Regions from separate parts of the Andreesenia angusta genome, predicted to be linked through region 2. Evidence: riboswitches for the same ligand, from Rfam matches in the RefSeq annotation. Region 2 holds a riboswitch; each other region holds the start of a gene.

Evidence for each region. A riboswitch is a leader RNA that binds a small molecule or an ion and turns the genes downstream of it on or off. The one in region 2 is predicted to bind S-adenosylmethionine.
Region 1: linked by a shared signal. The riboswitch ahead of metK (methionine adenosyltransferase) and the one ahead of EUAN_RS01605 (O-acetylhomoserine aminocarboxypropyltransferase/cysteine synthase family protein) in region 2 are both predicted to bind S-adenosylmethionine.
Region 3: linked by a shared signal. The riboswitch ahead of metA (homoserine O-acetyltransferase MetA) and the one ahead of EUAN_RS01605 (O-acetylhomoserine aminocarboxypropyltransferase/cysteine synthase family protein) in region 2 are both predicted to bind S-adenosylmethionine.

What each region holds. Positions count from the first base shown of each region.
Region 1 covers NZ_MKIE01000006.1:107,041-114,930, reverse strand. The annotation lists gene EUAN_RS08440 (coiled-coil domain-containing protein) at 1-267, opposite strand, end outside; gene EUAN_RS08435 (bifunctional 5,10-methylenetetrahydrofolate dehydrogenase/5,10-methenyltetrahydrofolate cyclohydrolase) at 389-1,240, opposite strand; gene metK (methionine adenosyltransferase) at 1,595-2,782, opposite strand; SAM riboswitch class I at 2,859-2,956, opposite strand; gene EUAN_RS08425 (hypothetical protein) at 3,016-3,411, opposite strand; tRNA gene EUAN_RS08420 (tRNA-Pro) at 3,620-3,696, shown strand; gene EUAN_RS08415 (ABC transporter permease) at 3,735-4,952, opposite strand; gene EUAN_RS08410 (ABC transporter ATP-binding protein) at 4,949-5,638, opposite strand; gene EUAN_RS08405 (efflux RND transporter periplasmic adaptor subunit) at 5,628-6,695, opposite strand; gene EUAN_RS08400 (hypothetical protein) at 6,708-7,199, opposite strand; gene EUAN_RS08395 (S-layer homology domain-containing protein) at 7,300-7,890, opposite strand, start outside.
Region 2 covers NZ_MKIE01000001.1:341,880-349,769, reverse strand. The annotation lists gene EUAN_RS01630 (tRNA 2-thiocytidine biosynthesis TtcA family protein) at 1-795, shown strand, start outside; gene EUAN_RS01625 (RluA family pseudouridine synthase) at 792-1,505, opposite strand; gene EUAN_RS01620 (AAA family ATPase) at 1,882-3,219, shown strand; gene EUAN_RS01615 (hypothetical protein) at 3,237-4,130, shown strand; gene EUAN_RS01610 (protein-glutamate methylesterase/protein-glutamine glutaminase) at 4,131-5,225, opposite strand; SAM riboswitch class I at 5,423-5,529, shown strand; gene EUAN_RS01605 (O-acetylhomoserine aminocarboxypropyltransferase/cysteine synthase family protein) at 5,607-6,887, shown strand; gene EUAN_RS01600 (trans-sulfuration enzyme family protein) at 6,904-7,890, shown strand, end outside.
Region 3 covers NZ_MKIE01000008.1:57,720-65,609, reverse strand. The annotation lists partial or broken gene EUAN_RS09430 (rhodanese-like domain-containing protein) at 1-248, opposite strand, end outside; gene metA (homoserine O-acetyltransferase MetA) at 313-1,218, opposite strand; SAM riboswitch class I at 1,284-1,382, opposite strand; gene aroQ (type II 3-dehydroquinate dehydratase) at 1,424-1,879, opposite strand; gene EUAN_RS09415 (shikimate kinase) at 1,881-2,396, opposite strand; gene pheA (prephenate dehydratase) at 2,422-3,576, opposite strand; gene aroC (chorismate synthase) at 3,563-4,669, opposite strand; gene aroA (3-phosphoshikimate 1-carboxyvinyltransferase) at 4,650-5,954, opposite strand; gene aroB (3-dehydroquinate synthase) at 5,974-7,035, opposite strand; gene EUAN_RS09390 (prephenate dehydrogenase) at 7,022-7,879, opposite strand.

The sequences.
Region 1 (7,890 bases), on a different contig from region 2:
TTCTTTTAGCGTTCCTATTTCGACTTTCATACTACCTATCTCATTTTTCATCGTGACTATATCGTCCTTGATGCCACTTATCTCGTCTTTCATCGTGACTATATCGTCCTTGATGCCACTTATCTCGTCTTTCATCGTGACTATATCGTCCTTGATGCCACTTATCTCGCCTTTCATCGTGACCATATCGTCCTTGATACCACTTATCTCGTCTTTGATCCCACCTAGCGCTTCCAGCACAAGCATTTGAAACTCTTCGTTATTCACTGTGTTCCCCTCCATTTGATTTAAAAACCTCGCCATTTAACTAACAACATTATATCATGTAAGCACTTGCATTTGTGCATAAAAAAAGCTACCCATATGATGAGTAGCTTTCTGTGTATTCTTATTTAGTTTTTACGTCTAGGAAAAGCTCTAGCAGGTTTTCCATAAGCATTGCGTTTGTAGTAGTTCCAACTCCACCTGGCACTGGAGTTATAAGCGAAGCTTTTTCTGAAACCGCGTCGAACTCTGCGTCTCCAACTATACTTCCGTCTTCCAGCACGTTTATAGCGGCATCTATTACCACTACACCCTCTTTCACTGCAGCTCCAGGTATAAGTCCAGCACGTCCTGCAGCTCCTACAACTACATCTGCGTTTGAAAGATGCGCCGCAAGATCTTTTGTCTTAGAGTGGCAAACTGTAACTGTAGCATTTTGCTGAAGCAGAAGCTGAGTTATCGGTCTTCCAACTGTACGGCCATTTCCTACAACGACTACATCTTTTCCAACTAGGTCCACGCCTGACTCTTTAAGTATTCTCATCATTCCCTTTGGAGTGCAAGGCACCATTCCCTTGATTCCCATAAGCAGTTTCCCAAGGTTCTCGGAAGTCACACAGTCTACGTCTTTCGCTGGCGAAAGCACGTTTGCTATCCTGTCTGAGTCTATATGAGCTGGAAGCGGATACTGAACTATAACTCCGTGAACAGAGCTGTCTGCATTCAGCTTCTCTATTTCAGCCACTAGCTCGTCTTCAGTTATGTTTTCATCGTACTGCGAGAACTTGTGGTTTACATTCATATTGTCACAAGTCTTTATTATGCTTTTAACATACGATACAGACGAAGGGTGAGCCCCCACCTGAACTATCTCAAGAAAAGGTTTTTCTCCATACTTTTCTGTCGCCTTTTCTATATCCACCTTTATCTCTTCTCTTAACTTTTTAGCTATTGCTTTACAATCTATCGTTGCCATTTGTTCCCCTCCTTAAAAGTCATTCCGTAATATATTATATATCAAATTATGCTTTTTTGTAATTAATTTAGGGTATACATTCCATACACTTCTATAGAAAAATAAGGCCAAAATCTTCACAGCGCATTTGCACTTAGAGATTTTGGCCTTACCTTAGGTTCTTTCAATTTGCAGAAAATGAAAATGTCATAAGCACGACACAGAATCATGGAGATTTGATTGAAATACAGAACAAGTGAAAGCACGCTGGAATCCGGTGTCTAAGCGACAGCGAGTTCCGGATTTTGTGCTTGAACGGTTCTAGTTTATTTCCCAAATCGTAGTGTACTGTGGAGTTTATGATTTTTCATCTATTTATTTTCCAAAAGCTTCTTTTCTTAGTATCTCAGCCTTGTCTGTCTTCTCCCAGCTTACGTCTAGGTCTTCTCTTCCGAAATGTCCGTATGCAGCTGTAGCCTTGTATATAGGTTTTCTAAGGTCAAGGTCTCTTATTATAGCCGCTGGTCTTAGGTCGAAATGCTTAGCTACAAGTTCTTCTATCTTCTCTTCTTCTATCTTAGCTGTTCCAAAAGTCTGAACAAGTATAGAAACTGGCTTCGCAACTCCTATAGCATACGCAAGCTGAACTTCACATTTATCTGCAAGTCCTGCCGCAACTATGTTCTTTGCAACGTATCTTGCAGCGTAAGCTCCAGATCTGTCGACTTTAGTCGCGTCTTTTCCAGAGAAAGCTCCACCGCCGTGTCTAGAGTATCCACCGTAAGTGTCTACTATTATCTTTCTTCCAGTAAGTCCCGCATCTCCCTGAGGTCCTCCAACTACGAATCTTCCAGTAGGGTTGATGTAGTACTTTGTCTTGTCGTCTAGAAGCTCTGCAGGCACTACATTTCCTATTACCTTCTCTTTAAGGTCTCTTTCGATCTCCTCTAGAGTCGCATCCGGGCTGTGCTGTGTAGATATTACTATAGCGTCCACTCTGGCTGGCTTGTCGTCGTGGTACTCTATAGTCACCTGAGTTTTCCCATCCGGTCTTAGGTATGGAAGTGTTCCGTTCTTTCTAACTTCTGTAAGCCTTCTTGCAAGCTTATGCGCAAGCGAGATCGGAAGAGGCATTAGCTCCTTAGTCTCGTTGCAGGCAAATCCGAACATTATACCTTGGTCTCCTGCACCTATCTGGTCTAGCTCGTCTCCACTGTTTTCTCTCTTCTCGGTAGCTTCGTCAACTCCCTGAGCTATGTCTCTCGACTGCTCTCCTATTGAAGTTATAACTCCGCAAGTCTCTCCGTCAAATCCGTACTTGGCTCTGTTGTAGCCTATGTCTAGTATAGTGTTTCTAACTACTCTAGGTATGTCCACATAGCAATTTGTAGTTATCTCTCCAGCTACAAGCACTAGTCCTGTAGTTACTGAAGTCTCGCAGGCAACTCTTGCAAGTGGATCTTTTTCAAGTATCGCATCTAGTATAGAGTCTGATATTTGGTCGCATATTTTATCTGGGTGACCTTCTGTAACCGACTCTGAAGTAAAGAACCATTTTTTCATTTTATTTCATTTCTCCTTTCAATTTCAAATCTATAAAAAAAGCCCTCTCAATAAGAGGGCTGTATCTTCTTTTGCACCCTCATCTTCCGGACATAGCTATCCGTAGGAATTAGCACCGCTTTTAACGGTTGCTGGGCTTCATCGGGCCTGTCCCTCCACCTCTCTTGATAAGGCAATTCTGTAAACTTAACGAACTTATGTTATCATATATGGTTTTGCTAGTCAACGATTTCTTAGCTTATCTTCGACTTAATGTCTACTATGTCGCTCCAGTTGTCGGCAGTGGCCTTCTCTATTCTAGAGATGCTTTTTTTCAGGCTCGCTATTTCGCCTTGAGAGTCCACTAGCTTTTCTTCTATATTTTTCAACACAGCTGAATTGGTGGTCGATCTGTCTTCCAATGCACTAAGCAGCTCCCTCTGTCCTTCTACTCTGGATTCCAGGCTGTCGAATCTAGTATCTAGTCCATCAAACCTACCCTCCAGAATATCGAATCTTGTCTCTAGTCCGTCGAATCTAGACTCTAAGCTGTCCAGCCTTGTACCAATTTTGCTTACTTCGTCTCTGATTGGGTCAAGCTTAGAGTCTATCATATCCGATATGGCTTTCAACAGTTCCTTATTGTCCATCTCAATCACTCCCTTTCTGTCATTGTACCACTATTGTACCTGCAATTCCACTTGTACGCTCTGCAGTATTTTACCTTTGTCTAATACTGAGATATATGAATTTATTTAAGTCTAAACTCTGTTTAAGCCTGTTTTTCAGCCTTAACCACCTTTTTAGAGCTTTGAACTTATGCCATCTGTTTTATATAATGTGGTAGTTGAGTTTTTACGGGGTGTAGCGCAGTTTGGTAGCGCACATGGTTTGGGACCATGGGGCCGGGGGTTCGAGTCCCTCCACCCCGACCACATAGACAAAGCCTGATTCTTTTGAATCAGGCTTTTTTCTATTTATATATGGCAACTATAGGATCTAGCTTGGCCGCCTTAGAAGCTGGGATTATTCCGAATATCAGGCCTGTGAGGACAGATATAGAAGAAGCTCCCAAGAAGTTCTTGAGCGTCATGACCGGCGGAAACGGAAGGAATGCTCCGACTGCCATTGAAAACAGATATCCGAAAGCTATGCCTATTATCCCCCCAAGTCCAGTTATGAATATGGACTCTATCAGAAACTGGACAAGTATGTCCTTCGGCTTTGCGCCTATGGCCCTTCTTATGCCTATCTCCCTTTTTCTCTCGGTGACCGAAACGTACATTATGTTCATTACGCCTATCCCTCCAACAAGAAGAGAAATGCCTGTCACAAAAGCCACAAACAGCGTTATATTTCCGATTACGCTCTGCATAGACTCTATTATCTTCTCCATGTCAAACTCCATATACTCTCCCTGTATATCTGGATGGAGCTCGTATAACTTGTCCTTCACCTCGGTCAAGACCATGTCCTTATCTCCCCCAGGCTCTAGAGCCACACTTATATTCCATATCTGGTCTGTCTCTTCTTCGCCGAAGTCAACCTTGCTTGGTATGGTGCTTGCATTTGGATCAGAAAACTCCATGCTGAAGTTTAGGCCCATGTCCATTGCGACCTCCTCTTTGACTCCGACCACTTCGAAAACCTCGCCTTTTACAGTTACACCTTTACCTATGGCCTTTTCCGGGTCATCAAACAGCTGCTTTGCCATCTCGTAGCCTAGAATTATAACTCTGCTGTCACTCTCGGCTTCTGCTTTTGAAAATCCCCTGCCGAATCCAACATTGTTTTTTGCATCCTTTTCGCTGTAGTTGTTGACCTCTCCAGCTGTAGACTTGTCAAAGTAGCTCATATCCTGGTATGTTCCCATCAGAAAGTTGTTCTGGTTGTCGTTCATGGTGACATCCTTCACGCCTTCTATCTTCTTTATCTCGCTTATGTCGCTTTCCTCAAAAGGAGTGGCGCTTGCGTCCTCCTGTCCGCTTGGAGGCATGTACTCTATTGTCACCTTGTTCAAGTTGGCAGATTCCATCGAAGAAGACGCCTCGGCTTTAAGCCCCTCTCCTATAGCCAGTATGGCCGATACCGAGGATATACCTATGATTATGCCTATCATGGTGAGGAATATCCTGAGCTTGTAGGCCCTTATGCTGTACCATGCGGTTCTTATGAAGTTGTAGAAATTCATATGGCATCCTCCCCTGCAAACTCACCATCTTTGAGAAATACGTCTCTGGTGGTGTACCTTCTGAGGTCGCTGTCGTGGGTGACCATAACTATAGTCTTCCCAGAGTCGTTCAGCTCCTTCAGCAGCGCCATTATGTCTTTGCTGGTCTCCGAGTCAAGCGCCCCTGTAGGTTCGTCTGCCAGTATTATATATGGGTCTGTCACAAGGGCTCTGGCTATGGCTATCCTCTGCTGCTGTCCCCCTGACAGTTCAAACGGCTTGTTCATTCGCTTTTCGTAAAGCCCCACCTGTCTGAGTTTCTCCTCTATGGCCTTTTTTCTAGACTCTTTGGATCCGCTCTTCCTGTAGAGAAGTGGGATTTCTATGTTTTGGTAGACCGTGAGCGACTCTATAAGGTGAAACTGCTGAAATATAAATCCCATATTGTCGTTCCTGAACTCAGACTTCCTGTTTTCGCTGAAAGTGGTTATGTTCTCTCCACGAAATACGTACTCTCCTCCGTCAAACCGGTCAAGCAAGCCTATCAAGTTGAGAAGCGTCGTCTTTCCGCTTCCAGACTTGCCCATTATGGATATGAACTCCCCTTCCGAAATATCCAGGTTTAAGCCTTTCAACACTGGGAACTCTCCAGCTGGAGTCCTGTAGCTCTTCTTTATGCATTCCAAGCTTATTAGATTATTCTCCAACTATATCACCATCCTTCAGCTCCTCCGGTGGATTCACCACAATTTCGTCTCCTTGCTTCAGCCCCTTTTTCACAACCATATTGGACTTCTGTCCTTCCTGCACATCTGCTTGGATCTCTTTCCTCTTGGCTGCGTTGTCCTCTATCAAAAATACATACTGCTTTCCGTTTTCCTTCACCAGTGATTCTGCCGGGATTATAGTTCTGTCCTCACCGTACACTATTTTAGCTTGCACATGGAAACCCTGCTTTACACCTTCTATGCTCTCAAGCTTTATTATAACCTCGTACTCTGAAAGCGATTGACCGCTGCTCATTCCCATGCCTTGAGTATCTATCTGCCCTGCGCCGTCGCTTGGTCTTGTACTTATAGACTCCAGTGTTCCGCTTAGCTTCTTGTCATTTGAGACCGCCGTTATCTCAGCCTCCAGACCCTCGCTCAGCTTCAGCACGTCCTTCTCGCTCACAGTTCCCCTGACGACATAGTCGCCGCTCTGCACAGTTATTCGCTCTGTCTTTACTCCCTCTGGCGAGTCTATCTCCTCAATATATACTCTGCCGCCTATGCTGGCATTTTCAGTTACATACTCATTGTCCTTAAGGTCTTTTATCTGGCTTTCCAGCCTCTTTATCTGAGAGTCGTAGTTGGTTGAGGCTGCCATGTCAGCTACAGCTTCAAGGCCGGAATCGTCAGACGGCTGGCTGTTCTTTGCAGCCTTTGCGTCATCTATCTGGTACTGCAGCTCCTTTATCTGGCTCTCCACCTCTTCTCTCCTGTAGGTCACAATCGGAGCTCCAGACTCTATGCTCTGTCCATCTACTACATGTATCTTATGTACCTTTCCTTTAGATAAATCTACTCCAAAAGATTCACTGTTCCTTGGCTCTATCTTCCCATTTACAAACACATGCTCCCTCGGGGGAATCGTATGCCTTTCAACCTGCACCACGCTTTCTTCAGCCTCACCGCTCCCTTTTATGGCGTATATAGACATACCCACCACTAGAATCGCCACTAGTCCTATCATTCCAAAACCTATCTTCTTCTTTCTGCTCATGTAAATTCCTCCCTAGAAAAGAGACAGCGCCCCGAACACAGCCATATTTGGCACCATCCTGTTGTCCTCACCGTCAAGCAAAATAAAATTCAACCCCGTTATCAGAAAAAGCTTTACCGCTATGCCTATAGTAAGCGGCAGAACTGTCTGGTCTTTGAATACAAAAGAGCTCAAGAACAGCGCTATAATGCTCCCTATGTATAGCATCGCCATATTGCTGAAATATATGCCTTGGAACCTGTCAACCATGATCTGGTTGTCGCTGTTTATCTTCTTGTAGACAGCTCTGTAGATAAAGTAAGTGGCTACGACAAACACCACAGTGCCGATTATGCTGAACCCAAGAGTAACACCTCTTATCATGCCTATTCCTTCAGCGATTCCACCTGTATCGGACTGCATCAGCTCATTAGCTATATTCATTGACATATAGAGCTTGAAAGCCAAATACCCAATAAGCCCCATAAAAAATACTAGCTTCGAGTTTTTTTCAAAAGATTTCATTTTATTCCTCCTCATTTTGTATGTTGTATATTACCTACACAATACACTTATGGGAATATATTGTCAACGCAAATTAAAAAAGAACCCTTTCCGGGTCCCTTTAGACACTCCCAAAAAACTTGAGCGTATTGTATATAACAGTCGCAGCTTCCGCCCTTGTGCTTGAGTCGTTCGGCAGAAATCTGTTTCCAGTCCCACCCTTCATTATGCCGTTTTCAAGCGTATAAGCCATATCGTCTTTAGACCAGTTCGGCATGCTCCACCTGTCTGCAAATACGTTCGCTATCATATGCCTTCCATTTGCAGGGTCCTGGCTTCTGCTCTTAACTATCCTACCCATTATAGCCGCCATTTCGGCTCTGCTTATCTTGTCGTTTGGCCTAAATTTTCCGTCACTCCCCTTTATCCAGCCCTTGTCGTAGGCCGTCTGTATAAACACAGAGTGCCATTCGCCATCCTTTATATCGCTGAAAGTGCCTCTGTAGCTGTTTCTGTCGAAAGTTCCAGACCTCACAAGTATGGCAGCAAACTCCGACCTTGTGATGGAGTTGTTGGGCTTGAATGTCCCGTCCTTGTACCCAGTCACAAAACTTTTCTCTACCATCCACTCTATGTTCTGTTTGGCCCAGTGGCCAGAGATATCGCTTAAAGTCGTCGCACTGGCCATCGACCCTCCCAGCATAGAAAACGC
Region 2 (7,890 bases):
TACAGAAAGAAGATATGGTCTAAGTTCATAAAGGCCATAAAAGACTATGAGCTGATATCGCCAGGAGATAAGATAGGGGTGGCCATATCGGGGGGCAAAGACAGTTTGCTTATGGCGAAGCTGTTCCAGGAGCTGAAGAGACATGGACAGATTGAATTCGAGCTGGAGTTTATAGCGCTGGACCCTGGATACCACGAAGATATAAGAAAGCTGCTGGTGGAGAACTGCGAATACTTGGAGATACCTGTAAAGATATTCGATGCCGGGATATTCCAGGTGGCCGACAAGATAGCAAGCGACTACCCATGCTATATGTGTGCAAGGATGAGGCGGGGAGCGCTCTACTCTAGAGCTCAGGAGCTTGGGTGCAATAAGATTTCGCTTGGACATCACTTTAACGATGTAATAGAGACAACTATGCTGAACGTGCTGTATTCGGGAAACTTCAAGACGATGCTTCCAAAGCTGAAGGCCAGCAACTTCGAGAACATGGAGCTTATAAGGCCCATGTACTACATTGAAGAGACGGACATACAGAAGTTTATACAGAGCAGCGGGATATGGCCACTCAACTGCGCCTGTATGGTGGCTGCCAAAAAGATAGGAAACAAGAGGTTTGAAATAAAGGACCTGATAGAGGACTTTAAGCAGAATTTCAAGAATGTGGATAAGTCCATATTCAGGGCCGCGCAGAATGTAAATATGGACGGGATACTTGGCTTTGAAAAGAGTGGAGAGAAGTATTCGTTTCTGGACTTCTACGACGAAGGTCTGGAGATACCTAAGAGGGACTAATGAAGTCCCTCTTTTAGCATTTCAAGGGTTGATTCAAAAAAACTCCAGGGGCTCTTTTCAGGAGGAAAAGAGTATAAGAGCAGGTTCTTTCTCTTTATGGGGTGTACAAATTCCAACTTATAAGCCCAAAGCGATATATCCACCCACTCTTTGGCGTTCTTGAACAGGGGGTTATACTTTGTATCTCCCCACACAGGTGTTCCGTAGTTGGAAAGCTGAAGCCTTATCTGATGGTGCCTTCCTGTCTTGAGCCTTATATTCAAAAGGCTGAGTGCCCCCTCTTCGGCTTGGACGCTTTCAAGCAGCTTGAAAGAAAGCCTGGCTTCCTTTGCGTCGTGATCATCGGGAGAGGCTATAACAGACATGTTTACGGACTTAAGCTTGACCATGTAGTCTGTAAGGCTTGCAATCTCCTCGCCTGGAGCCCCATTTACTACAGCGAGGTAGTCTTTTTTTATATTTCTGCCTACCAAGTCTTTTGAAATCCGCTTGGTGGCTTCAGCTGTTTTTCCAAACAGCACGAGTCCCCCGACAGGTCGGTCCAGCCTGTTTATGAGGTTGAGCACAGGCTTTTCAGAGCTCTTAAGCAGGTATTCGTACACAAGAGATTGAAGGTCCGGATCTCCTGTGGGGTCCTTTTGGCATGGCATGCCCTGAGGCTTCTCCACCACTATGAGGTTCTTGTCTTCGAAAACTACTTTAAACTGCATTTCAACACTTCCTTTCAAGAAGATTATACACTGTTTAGAAAAAAATAAAAAACTTTTGCTAAAAGTGTTGACTTTTATACTGATAACGATTATCATTATAAACATAGTAAGAAAACCTCAATTACTCACTGAGCTGAAAAGCTCGTAGATATGTTTCTGTCATACGAAATCATAAGCTAGCCTCTTATGTAAAGAAACGCCTCAAGAAACCTCAAAATTAGAATGCCTCTAATAAGAGTATGGCAGAAAATATCCCCTAACAATTAAAATATTTTGTGATAAAACAACTCTAGGACAGGAGTTGTTTTATTTTTTTTGCCCGCTATGGGTATAATAGACTTAAAGACATAGGAACAGGAAGGAAGGCTGCAAACTTATGATAAATTCAATAGAGTTAAAAAATTTCAAAGCTTTCAGGAAGTCTGGCTCTGTAAGCTTGAAAAAGATAAACCTCTTCGTCGGGCCCAACAGCTCCGGAAAGTCTAGCTTTATAGAGTCGCTTGTGCTTCTCAAGAGATGCATAGAGTGTTTAGACAGTAAGGCCGTAATAGGCGCAAGCAGTGGAAACGACAGCTATAAAAACATAATCTACGACAACGACACCAGGAACAAGCTGGCATACAGGCTTACTTTCAACAAGCTAAAAGACGACAGAGATTTTCTGAAAGACGAAGAATTATCTAGCTTGAATGAAATCTACTTCAGCTCAGAGGAAGAAAAAGGTGATTTCACAGTTGACGAGATAGAGTTTTCCATAGTGCTCTCAGGGGACAGACCAGTTGTGGACGATTTCTTTATAGAGTATGGAGACAAGAAGTCATGCCATATATACTTAGAAGAAGGCCGATACTGCGTAAAGCTCGAGAACGTTGTTCTAGACTGCGGAAAGTATATAACTCCGCATAAGTTCTATTTCAAGCTGGAGGAGAGCGTGTTTAAAGAACTCTCGGGAGACAGCCTAAGGGCGGCGATAATAGTTAAGCTTCTCTTCACAGACCTTGAGGAAAAAGTGGACGAGTTCTCAAGAAGGCTTATATATATAGAGTCTCTCAGGACAAAGATAGAGAGGGCCCAGAGCATAAGCGACATAGACCTGGAGAGCTCCGTAGGTAGCCGTGGAGAGAACATAGTCAAGGCTCTGCTGGGAATAGACAGGCTTGGAGACAAGGAGATACAGAAGAGCATAAAGAGAAAGATAAACCACTGGCTAGAGGAGTTCGACCTAGGAGACAAGCTGGATCTGGAGAAGGTGAACGGCGAGACCTATTCGGTCTTCATAAGAAACAAGAACCTCGGGATATACAGCAACTTGCTGGAGGTGGGATTTGGAACTAGGCAGCTGCTGCCCATAATAATAGAGTCTATAAACTCTCCAAAGCACAGCACCATAATAGTGGAAGAGCCGGAAACACATATACATCCAAAGGCGCAGTCGAAGCTTGCGGATCTCTTTGTGGAGAGCGCTATAGAGGGTGAGCGAAACTTCATAATAGAGACGCACAGCATTTTCCTGGTTACGGAGATACAGATACTTGTGGCAGAGGGCAAAATAAGCGCAGACGATGTGGGCGTTTACTACTTTACACAGGACAGCGAGGGCTCTAGAGCTATAAATATGAAATTAAGAGACAATGGCCAGTTTGAAGAAGAATGGCCGAGTGGTTTTTTTGACGTGCACTATCTGCTTGGGAAAAAACTATTCGATCTCTTATAGAGAGTGTAGGTGAGCGTATGAAGCTAGAAATAACTCTATCAAAGAGCATACTAAGAAAGAAATTCGACCAAAGAGACAAGTACAACAAGCTACGAGAGCGAATAGACAGGCACAAGCTGGCGCTAAGCAACGAGCTGTTTGAAATATGGGAAAAAGACGCCAAGGAAAACGGATACGACAAGTACTTCATGGACTGGTACTTCTCTATAATAGGTTCAGGGAAGAAGCTCCGCAAGTTCAATATAGAGAAAATAAAAAAGACGAGAGGGGCCAGAAGTGGGGAAGACGAAATTCTGTTGAAGACTGCACTAGCTTCAAACGACAAAATAGTGGTCGGGAATGTGAACCAGGACATGGCAAAGAGAAACAAGAAGGTGTCATTCATAACAGAGGAGATTTTCTCGAGAGAGAATATGCAGACAGTTACGACTACAGATGTGGCCAATGTGCTTACACATAGAGACAACAGCGCCATATTTGACATATATGAGACTCCTACAAGGCTGTTGGTGGAACTGGGGAGCGACTCAGAGCTGCTTGGCCGGTATCTATCCAAGTTTATATCAGGCACCAAGAAGCTCATAATAAAGGACAAGTATATAACCCAGTCCGAGAACGAGAGGAATATAAATGAGTATGTGCTTAAATACCTGAATAAGAAGGAGACGAAGCTTGTATTCGTGTTCCCCGAGGAGAGAAGAGACAGCAAGGGGATTTCGAGGTTTCAAAACTATCAAGGGTTCAAGACTTCTTTCAGATATCTAGACAGCAAACTGATGCACCACTCCTCTCTTGAAACAGACAGATATGTAATAGACTTAGGGTACAGGCTCAGAGTTTTTGGAGGAGACGATACAGGGAAGACTGAGCAGGAGATAATAAATATAACAAAAAAACAAGGAGGAAGATAGTTATCTTCCTCCGAGCAATTCCACGACTTTGTCTGCTATATATGAGTTGTCAAGTATAAAGTCAGCATCTCCATTTTCTACAACTGCCTTGGGCATTCCGTAGACCACACAGCTCTCGGGAGACTCCACTATAGAGGCGCCACCTTTAGACTTTATAAGCCTGACTCCATCTGCACCGTCTTTACCCATTCCTGTCAGCACTACGGAGACTATGTTGGAGCCGTAGATATCCACAGCGGACTTGAAGGTGAAGTCTGCAGCTGGCCTGACACCGTTTATCCTGTCAGAGCTGTCAAGGTAGATCCTGATCTCGCTTCCAGACTTCTTAAGGCCTAAGTGGTAATTTCCAGGGACTATATATAGTGTGTCTTTTTTCAGAACATCTCCATCTTTGGCCTCCACCACTGTGAGTGCGGACGCTCTGTTCAGCCTTTCAGCCAGCGACTTGGTGAACCCGGGTGGCATATGCTGCACGATTATGCCGGGACATCCAATGCTCGCCGGAAGAAGTGGAACCACGTTTTCAAGAGACCGAGGACCTCCAGTAGAAGAGGCTATCAAGAGCAGTTTGTTTGATCCAGACTGCCTTACGCTTGACAGTGTTCGCTTGGCGGCAGGCGGTGTCGTCTTTTCAACAGGTTCTTTAGAAGCGAGCGCCGGTTTTCTAGCTGGCCTTGCAACAAGTCGATCTACATTTATACTGGGAGCAGACCGAATTTTTTCCAGCAGGTCGTCTTCGACTTTCGAGAAGTCAAGCGAGATGCTGCCGGAAGGCTTCTGTATGAAGTCCACAGCTCCTAGGGTAAGGCATTCCATAGTGGTCTCGGCGTTTGCCGCCGTAAGGGAACTCACCATTATAACCTTTGTAGGAGTTTTCTTCATGATTTCCTTTAGCGCCTCTAGGCCGTTCATCCTGGGCATCTCCACGTCAAGCGTCACCACATTTGGCCTTAGTGACTTGATCTTCTCAAGCGCATCTATTCCGTCTCGGGCCGTGCCGACCACAGTCATATCGTTTTGGGAATCTATAGCATCCTTTATAATCTTCCTCATAAAAGCAGAATCATCTACTACTAGGACTTTTATTCTGTTCATAATGAATCTCCTTTCCAAAAACATTCCTATTAGGTATTATACCCTCTAAGCCGTCTAGAATTCAAAATAAAATAGTACAGCAAGTAGAATAATAGCATAGAAGACAGGTAAAAGAAATAGATTTTGACCCTAAATAAAATCTGTTGACATATACATAGTAAATTGATAGAATTACATAAGATAAAATTGAATAGTATTTCTTATCTAGAGCGGTGGAGGGACTGGCCCTTTGAAGCCCGGCAACCACAGGTTTTGTGAAACCTGAAGGTGCTAAATCCAGCAGGCATAGCCTGAGAGATGAGAGAAGATAATTGAAGGTCTTTCTGTAATCTCAGAGAGACCTTTTTTCGTTGCAACGATAAATTTCAGGAGGGGATATAAATGAACAAAAAAGAACTTAGATTTGAAACAGTACAGCTTCACGGGGGACAGACGGTAGACAGAGACACAAAGTCTAGGGCGGTGCCTATATACCAGACTACTTCCTATGTGTTCGACGACACTCAGGATGCGGCGGATCTGTTCGGGCTAAACAAGCTTGGAAACATATACACCAGAATCACAAACCCTACAAACGGCACTTTCGAGGAGAGGGTAAACCAGCTAGAGGGTGGAGTTGGAGCAGTTTCAACTGCCTCTGGAATGGCTGCAATCACATACTCTATACTGAACGTAGCCAAGGCAGGGGACAATATAGTTTCAGCGTCTACTATCTACGGAGGAACTTACACGCTTTTCAAGCACACGCTTAAGAACTTTGGAGTAAACGTGAAGTTTGTAGACCCTGGCAAGCTGGATGAGATAGCGAGCACCATAGACGAAGGCACAAAAGCTGTGTTCACCGAAACTATAGGAAATCCAGAGGGGAATATAGCCGACATAGAGGCTATAGCCAAGATAGCCCACGAAAACGGGATACCTCTCATAGTGGACAACACATTTGCGACTCCTTACCTATGCAGGCCGATAGAGCATGGGGCCGACGTAGTTGTGCACTCTGCGACCAAGTTCATAGGAGGCCACGGTACAAGTATCGGAGGCGTGATAGTGGACGGAGGAAGCTTCGACTGGAGCAGCGGCAAGTTCCCAGGGTTCACAGAGCCGGATGAATCGTACCATGGGCTTCGTTTCTGGGACGCTTTCCAAAATGCGGCCTATATATTCAAAGTCAGGACGACTCTATTAAGGGATACTGGGGCGTGCCTTTCACCTTTCAACGCGTTTTTGCTGCTTCAGGGGCTAGAGACTCTTTCGCTGAGAGTGGAGAGACATGTTTCAAATGCAGAAAAGCTGGCAGAGTTCCTGGAGAGTCACCCTAAAGTGGAGTGGGTGAGCTATTCGGGGCTTGCATCTAGCAAGTATAAATCACTTAAAGACAAATACCTTCCAAAAGGTGCAGGAGCTGTTTTCACTTTTGGAGTTAAAGGCGGCTATGAAGCGGGTAAGAAGCTGATAGAGAGCGTTGAGATATTCTCGCACCTTGCAAACGTAGGGGATGCCAAGTCGCTTATAATACATCCAGCATCAACTACACATCAGCAGCTTAGCGAAGAGGAACAGATAGGTGCTGGAGTGAAGCCAGAGACTGTAAGGGTCTCTGTGGGGATAGAGAATATAGAAGATATAATAGAAGATATAGAGCAGGCGCTTTCGCAGATATAGATATAGGGGGATTGGAATGAGAAAGGAAACAGAAGTAGTTAGAGGATACAGATGCATAGATGAGAAAACAGGGGCGATAAGCTTCCCGATATACCAGTCTGCTACGTTCAGACATCCGGGTCTAAACGAGTCTACAGGGTATGACTACTCCAGGACTCAGAACCCGACTAGGGAGGAGCTAGAGAAGACAATAGCCAAGCTGGAAGGCGGCGCTGAAGGGCTGGCTTTCTCCACCGGAATGGCAGCCATATCGGCAGTGATATCCATATTCAAGCCTGGCGACCACATAGTGGTTTCGGACGACCTGTACGGGGGGACTTACAGGATATTCGAGGAGATATACGGCAAGTACGGCATAAAGGCCACTTACGTTGACACCCAAGACTTAGAGAACATAAAGTCGGCTGTCAACGAAAACACAGTGGCTCTTTTTATAGAGACTCCTTCAAACCCGATCATGAAGGTGACTGACATCGGAGCTGTTTCAGCTTACGCCAAGGAAAAAGGCCTGCTGACTATAGTGGACAACACTTTCTTGACGCCTTACTACCAAAAACCCATAGCACTTGGGGCGGACATAGTGGTTCACTCTGCTACAAAGTACTTGGGAGGGCATAACGATACGCTGGCAGGGCTTGTCGTTACAGCTGGAGCGGAACTTGGAGAGCAGATCAGATTTATACAGAACTCGGTCGGAGCGGTGCTGGCCCCTTTCGACAGCTGGCTTATACTAAGGGGAATAAAGACGCTTGGGGTTAGGCTTGACAGACAGGAGCAGAACGCAATCGAGGTTGCAAACTGGCTGAAATCTCACGAGAAAGTAGATCAGGTCTACTACGTGGGACTTCCAGATCACCCTGGATACGAGCTGTCCAAAGAGCAGACAAGCGGATTCGGCTCTATGATATCTTTTACTGTAGTGGACGAGTCGATTGTATCGGAAGTGCTTGGAAGACTAAAGCTCATATTCTTTGCAGAGAGTCTTGGCGGAGTGGAGAGCCTT
Region 3 (7,890 bases), on a different contig from region 2:
ATCTGCTCGTATATCTCTGGAAGCTTTCTGTCCACTATGTTGACTCCCATGGTCTTGGCCTTCTCTATGGAATCCCTCATATAGGTGTAGCCTATAAGCTCCCTCTCCGCATTGTCGAAAATCGGTATGTTTATAGCCCCCGGAATAGTGAACTCAGCGTATTCCTTTGGGCTTCTAAGGTCCACAAGTATATATCTTTTTTTCAGTAGACCTTCGTCTATCTCTCTGTATTCTATTTCTTTTAGCATCGTCCCACCTCGTAAATATTATAGCATATTTTCAGCATAAAAAAAGAGAGCATAATCTGCTCTCTTAAAGCACAAACGGTGTCTGCTGGTATACGTAGTAGTTCAGCCAGTTGGAGAAAAGCAGATTGGAATGCGCTCTCCAGATTACAGGCGGAGCCTTATCAGTGTCGTTTTCCGGGAAGTAGTTCTCTGGAAGCTCGACTTCCAGCCCCTTGTTGAAGTCCCTCATATACTCTCCGTAGAGCGTGTACTGGTCGTATTCAGAGTGTCCTGTGGCGAAGATATGCTTGCCGTCATCTCCCATTATCAGATATGGGCCTGCCGCCTCCGAATGAGCCAATATCTCAAGCCTTCCGTTTTGGAGTATCATATCTGTCTTTACACCTGTATGCCTTGAATGCGGGGCATAGAACTCATCGTCAAACCCTCTCAGAAGCTGTATCTTTTTCTCGTTTGTCTTGTGCTTGAATATGCCGAACTGCTTTTTAGGAAGGTTGAACTTCTCCACTCCGTAGTGGTAATAGAGCCCCGCTTGAGCTCCCCAGCAGATATGGAATGTAGATGTCACGTTAGTCTTTGTGAAGTCCATTATCTCTTTCAGCTCTTCCCAGTATATTACGTCTTCAAAGTCCATATTTTCTACAGGCGCCCCTGTTATTATCATGCCGTCGAATCGCTTGTCTTTAACCTTGTCAAAAGTAGTGTAGAAGCTTCCCAGATGCTCTTTCGCGGTGTTTTTGGATTCGTAGCTAGCTGTTCTGAGCAGCGTTATCTCCACCTGAAGTGGAGTGTTTCCAAGCAGCCTTAAAAGCTGAGTCTCTGTCTCTATCTTGGTGGGCATCAAATTCAGTATGGCTATCTTTATCGGCCTTATGTCCTGTTCTTTCGCCCTCTGGGCGCCCATTATGAATATATTCTCGTCTGTAAGCGTCTTGTACGCTGGCAGTGCGCTAGGTATTACTATTGGCATATACTTCCCTTCTCTCTTCTGTAATTTTGTACAAAAAAACTCCTTTCGCCGAAAGGAGTTTTCACTTCTCATCTATCGGCTATACCGCTGGATTTAGCACCTCGACTTGCAAGTCAGGTTGCCGGATTTCATAGGGCCAGTCCCTCCATCTCTCTTGATGAGTTTTATTCAGTTGTCTATTCCATACATTATATTTTACATATGTCTATCTGTCAAGCAGATATTTCCTCTCCGAGAGGTACTGCTTGAGGCCTGAAAGCGCAAGGCTGTAGCCGTATACTCCAAGTCCTGAAATCTGCCCTATGCAGGCTTCTGCAGTCACGGACTTCTTCCTGAACTCTTCCCTCTTGTGTATATTGCTTATATGCACTTCTACAGTCGGTATCGAGACAGCTTTTAAGGCATCCAGTATGGCTATGCTGTAGTGGGTGTAGGCCCCTGGGTTTATGACTATGCCGTCAAACACGCCATAAGCCTGCTGTATCTTCGTCACTATTTCGCCCTCTATATTGCTCTGGTAGAGCTCCACCTCGAGCCCAAGCTCTCTAGCTTTTTCCTCCACTCCTTCGTTCAAACTCTCGAAGTTGTCAGATCCGTATATGTCCTTTTCCCTTATTCCAAGCATGTTTATATTGGGTCCGTTTATTACGAGTATCTTCAAGTTACTCAGCCCCTTCCACTATGTCTTTTACAGTCTCCACTATCTCTTCTAGCACTTCTTCGTAGCACCTGTCGTTCACGACTCTCAAGTCTGCCGTTTCAACGAAGAGATCATACCTCTCTTCGTAAAGGCTTTGAAGCCTTTCCTTGTTCTGCGAAAGAAGCGGCCTCGACTCCGTGTCTACGTCAGAGAATATATTGTCGAGCGGCCTGTCTATAAATACCACAGTCCCACCGTTTTTCATCAGCTCCCTGTTCTCAGGAAGCTTCACTATTCCTCCGCCTGTAGCTATTACAGCCGGGCCTTTCTTTAGCACGGCCCTCAGCGACTCGGTCTCGTACTTCCTGAAGCGGTCTTCGCCCTCTTCTTGGAATATATCTGGTATGCTCTTGCCCTGCATCTTTTCTAGGAATTCGTCAGTGTCGTAAAGCTCTACTCCTAGCTGCTTGGCAATGTCTCTCCCAAAGCTGGTCTTTCCGCAGCCCGGCATTCCAATTAGTATTATATGTTCCTTCAATCTCATGTCTCCTCCTCGCAGTCCCCTATATATGGCTTTTGTAGTTTCCAAGGAGTTTAAAGTAGGTGCTGTTCCTCTCTATCTCAACTATGGCCTTCTTCAGGTTTTCGTCTTTCAGATTGCCCTCGAAGTCTATATAGAAGAAATATTCCCACGACTTCTCTATCACAGGCCTGGACTCTATCCTCTGCATATTCAAATTGTTCTCTGCAAAATAGCTAAGCGCTCCGTAAAGAGCCCCTGCTTTGTGAGGTGCCGCAAATATTATGCTGACCTTGTTGGCGTCGTCGTTTATCTCCAAGTTCTTCCCTATTATCACAAATCTTGTGTGGTTGTTATTGTTGTAATTTATGCTAGGCTCTACTACCTCGAGTCCGTATAGCTCAGCAGCTCTTCTGCTGGCTATGGCTGCCTTCTCCTTGGAGCCGGATTCGCTCACCAGCTTTGCGCTTTCGGCCGTATTCCTGAAAGGCACCAGCTTCCAGTCGCCATGCTGCTTTAGGAATTCCTCGCTCTGCTTAAGCCCCTGAGGGTGTGAGTAGACTTCCGCTATGTCTTCTAGCGAAGTTCCGGGAACTCCAAGCAAGTTCTGGTCCACTTTTATGCTCGTCTCTCCCACCACATAGTATCCGTATTCCCTCATAAGGTCGTAGACCTCCGAGATGCTCCCTGTGGAGGAGTTCTCTATAGGGAGTATTCCGTAGTCTATATCCTCTTCTTGAAGCTTATTGAATACGTCTTCAAACTCCTTTACGTTTACCCTCTCTGTGTCAGGCCCGAAAGTAGCTATAAGGGCCTCTTCGCTGTAGGCTCCAGGCACTCCCTGGTAGCACACCTTAGGGCTTGCCTTTCTGGTTTTAGCCAGCTTCACTATTTTCTCGACTTCAGAGTCCGATATATCCTCTATATCGCTTGAGAATATCTGCTTGGCCTGAAACTTTCTGCTTATAGCCATCATGTCGTTGTAGAAGTCCTCTAGCGACTTCTCGTACGCCTTGTTCTTGAGGTATCCCTTGTTCTTATCTATGACCTTTTTCTCTCTCTCGCTGTCGAATATCTTCTGCCCTGTCTCTTCTTTGTACTTGGCCACTTGGAGCACCAAGTCCATTCTCTTTTCAAAGAGCGCCGTCAGCTTCTCATCTATCTCGTCTATCTGCACTCTTATATCATCTAGGTTCAAATCCGCTCGCTCCTTCCGTTCCAAGCATTAGGTCAAGTATCGCTATGGCCGTTATGGCTTCCAGCACAGGAACCGTTCTGTGGACTATGCAAGGGTCATGTCTGCCGTGCACTTCAAGCTCCGTCTCACTCTGCTCTTTCACGTCTATAGTCCTCTGCTTCTTGGATATAGAAGAAGTGGGCTTTATCGCCACAGAGTATACTATCGGCATTCCGTTTGAAATTCCCCCTGTAATGCCTCCGTTGTTGTTTGTATATGTCTTTACAGCATCTCCGTCCATATAGTACTCGTCGTTGGACTCGGAGCCCTTCATATCGCTTATGGCAAAGCCTGCTCCAAACTCCAGCCCTTTGGTCCCCGGAACCGAGAACACAAGGCTCGCTATCTTGCTCTCCACCGAGTCGAAGAACGGATCTCCTATCCCCACAGGTATCCCAGTGACGCCTACTTCCACCGTTCCGCCTACAGAGTCAAGCTCCTCTTTGGCCTCCAGTATAACTTGCTTCATGGCCTCTCCTGCACTTTCGTCTATCACCGGGAAAGGCTTTTTGGCAAGCTCCAGTAGCGTCTCGGCGTTCAAGTTCACAGCGTCGAAAGACTCTTCGCTGACTGACCCGATGCTCTTTATATGGGCCCCTACAGTTATGCCTTTTCTGGCAAGTATCTGCTTGGCCACCGCTCCAGCAAAGACCACAGGCGCAGTTATCCTTCCAGAGAAATGCCCTCCGCCTCTGTAGTCGTTGAACCCCTTGTACTTCACAAATCCAGGGTAGTCTGCATGCCCCGGCCTCATCACATACCTTATATGGCTGTAGTCTTTAGACCTCTGGCTTGAGTTCCAGATCATAGAGCAAAGCGGCGCCCCCGTAGTGGTGTCGTCGAGTATCCCGCTGACTATCTCAAACTGGTCGCCCTCCACTCTAGGTGTGGAGAGATTGTCTCTTCCTGGAGCTCTTCTCTCCATCTCTTTTGAAATCTGCTCCATGTCGAGCTCTATCCCCACCGGAAGCCCGTTTAAAACCATGCCTATGGCCTTTCCATGTGACTCCCCGAAGATTGAAAGCTTGTAGTTGCTACCCCATATTCCGCTCATCTACCACACCTCCTAGTTTCTTGAAGTCCTCCCAGAAGTGAGGGTAGGACTTGGATACAGAACCGCTGTTCGTTATCTCTACAGGCTTCTTGCACCTTATGGACGCCACTCCCATGGCCATGGCTATTCTGTGGTCGTTCCAGCTGTCCAGCACCGCTCCGCCTTCAAGCATAGGCTTTCCTACTATCACAAGCCCGTCGCCTTCTTCTCTTATGTCGGCTCCTAGCTTCTCAAGCTCCGTTCTAGTGGATGTTATCCTGTCCGACTCTTTTATTCTGAGTCTCTTTCCGTTTATAACTCTGGTTTCTCCTTCGCTTAGCGCAGCCAGTACGCTGAGCACAGGTATTATGTCTGGGCACTGGGAAGCATCTATGACAGTCCCTCTAGTCTCCGACTTCTCCACTGTTATGCTGTCTTCAGATACCGATATATTTCCGCCCATTCTCTCTACTATCTCCACGACTTCCTTGTCGCCTTGAAGAGAAGACTTTTCCAGGTCGTTGCATACTATCTTTCCGTCAAGCAGTCCAGCCACTATCCAGAAAGCGCCCTGAGAGTAGTCTCCTTCCACCTTGTACTCGCGGCTTACGTAGCTCTGGTTTCCCTTTATGAAAAACTCCTTGTAATCCCTGTTCTCTATCTCTATGCCGAATTTTCTGAGTATGTCTATAGTCAGATCCACATAGCCCTTAGACTCAAGCTCCGACTCTGTTACGACTATCCTTGAATCGCCGTCCAAAAGAGGCAGTGTAAACAGAAGTCCAGTTATAAACTGGGAGCTTATATTGCCCTCTATGCTGAAAGTGCCCGGCTTTAAGCACCCCTCTATTTCAAGCGGCAGAATGCCTCCTGTATTTGCATATTTTATACCCTGCTGATCGAATATCCTGTAATAGGTGTCAAGTGGCCTCTCTACAAGCCTTCCCTCTCCAGTTATATTAAACTTCTCTCCTGCAAGCATCAGTATCGGTATTAGAAACCTTATGGTCGAGCCAGATTCTTTGCAGTTTACAGAGTCGCTCTGGAGCTTGAACTCCTCCACTCCCTTTATCCTGAGGCTGTATGTGCCTGTGTCTTGGTCTAGAATCTCCTCCAACACCTCTACTCCAAGTGCCTTCATCCCCTCTATAGTCGCTATTATATCGTCCGAATAAGATATATTATGTATCAGACTCTCTCCGCGCGAAAGGCTTGCACATATTATCGCTCTATGGCTCATGCTCTTAGAAGGCGGTATGTTTATCTCGCCTTCCAGAGTCATAGGGTTTATCTTGACTGATTTCATGCTAAATCCCCCAATCGTTTTAAATGTAGTCTACTATCTCCTCTTTGGCTATCTTTTTAAGGTAGCTCTCTCCTATCCTCTTTACAAGTATAAGCGTTATGCTGCCGCTGCTGCTCTTCTTGTCGAGCCCGATGGCCTTTTTCACTTCCTCTTCGTCCATCTCAGGCATCTCGTATGGCAGTTTGTACTTCACAAGCAGCGACTTTATGCTTTCAGCCACTCCTGCCTCTGTCTCGCCCTTCGCTTCGCTCCTAAGCGTTATATTGTACATGCCTATTGCAACGCCTTCTCCATGGGTGTACTTTTCATATCCGAAGCATTTCTCTACAGCGTGCCCTAGAGTGTGCCCGAAGTTCAGCAGCATCCTGTTTCCAGTGTCTTTTTCATCTTCCTCCACCACGGCCCTCTTTATGTCGCAGCATCTGTATATTATATCATCTATGTTGTCGAAGAATTCCTCTTCCGTCACGTATGACTCAAGCATTCTGAAGAGCTCTTCGCTCTTGATGCAACCGTATTTTATGACCTCGGCCATTCCGTCGTAGAAATACCTCTTTTCAAGCGTCAACAGCATCTCAGGGTCTATCAGCACTGCGTCCGGATGGTAGAAGTTGCCGACAAGGTTCTTGCCTTTTTCCAGGTTTACAGCCACTTTCCCGCCTACGCTGCTGTCTATCTGCGCCAATAGCGAAGTAGGTATCTGCATAAACCTTATTCCCCTTAGAAGCGTTGCTGCCACGAAGCCCGTTAAGTCCCCGACTACTCCGCCTCCAAGGGCAACTATCATATCTGACCTGGTGATTTCCTTGTCCAACAGTGAGTCATATACGCTCTCAAGCACCGCTATGGACTTGCTCTTCTCGCCCGGCTCCACCACTGTGAAATAAGGCTCGAATCCATTCGACTTCAAGTCTTTCTCGAACTCTTCTCCATATATATTATATACGTTCTGGTCTGTAATTATAAATATTTTTTTATTAGTATACAGTTTTTTTATCTCTGAGCCAAATTGCCTTCTAAGGCCCTTCTCTATGAGTATGTCGTACTGCTTTTCTGGAAGGTCTATTTTAAGCTTTTTCATCCACTATCTCCCCTTTTCTGCTATGCGATTCTCTGAGCATCTCCTTGAGGCTCGCTGAGTCTTCGGCTTCTATCGCATCCCTTATGTTTTTTGTGTAATCTAGAAAGAGATCTATCTGCTCCACAAGGTGAGACCTGTTCTCTATAAAGAGCTCGCTCCAGAGCTCGGCGTTTATCCTAGCTATCCTTGTGGTGTCCCTGTAGCTTCCGCCGGCAAATAGCGATACGTCTTCTACGTCTTTGCAGTTGACCATCCCCACGGCCACTATGTGCGGAAGCTGGCTTACATAGGCTATGTTCTCGTCGTGCGTGGACGGCTTAGTCTCTACCACGTTTTTAAAGCCCATTCCCCTCACTATCTCTTTTACAAGCTCTATGTTCTCTCTCTTGTTCTGCTCTGTAGGAGTTATTATATAGTTCGCCCCTATGAATATACCGGGGTCTGCCGACTCTATTCCACTTGTCTCTTTTCCGGCCATGGGATGCCCGGCCACGAAGTCCACATCCTCTCTCAGGTGTGGTGCTATGTCAGCTATCAGCTTTTCCTTTATCCCAGCCACATCTGTCAGAATCGCCCCGCTCTTGAAGCTGTCCATATTATCCACTATGAGTCTTGTAGTAAGCTCCGGGTATACAGAGAATACTACCAGGTCCGCTTCTGGGATAATATCTTCAAGCCTTGTGCTGCCACAGTCTATGGCTCCCATCTGCTTCGCCTTTTCAACCACTTCGCTCGATATATCAGCTCCTCGGACGTCTTTAAAACCCATCTGCTTCAGCGCCAATCCGTAGGACCCGCCTATAAGCCCAAGTCCGACTATCGCTATCTTCACATTAAAGTCCATGCGCATCACCT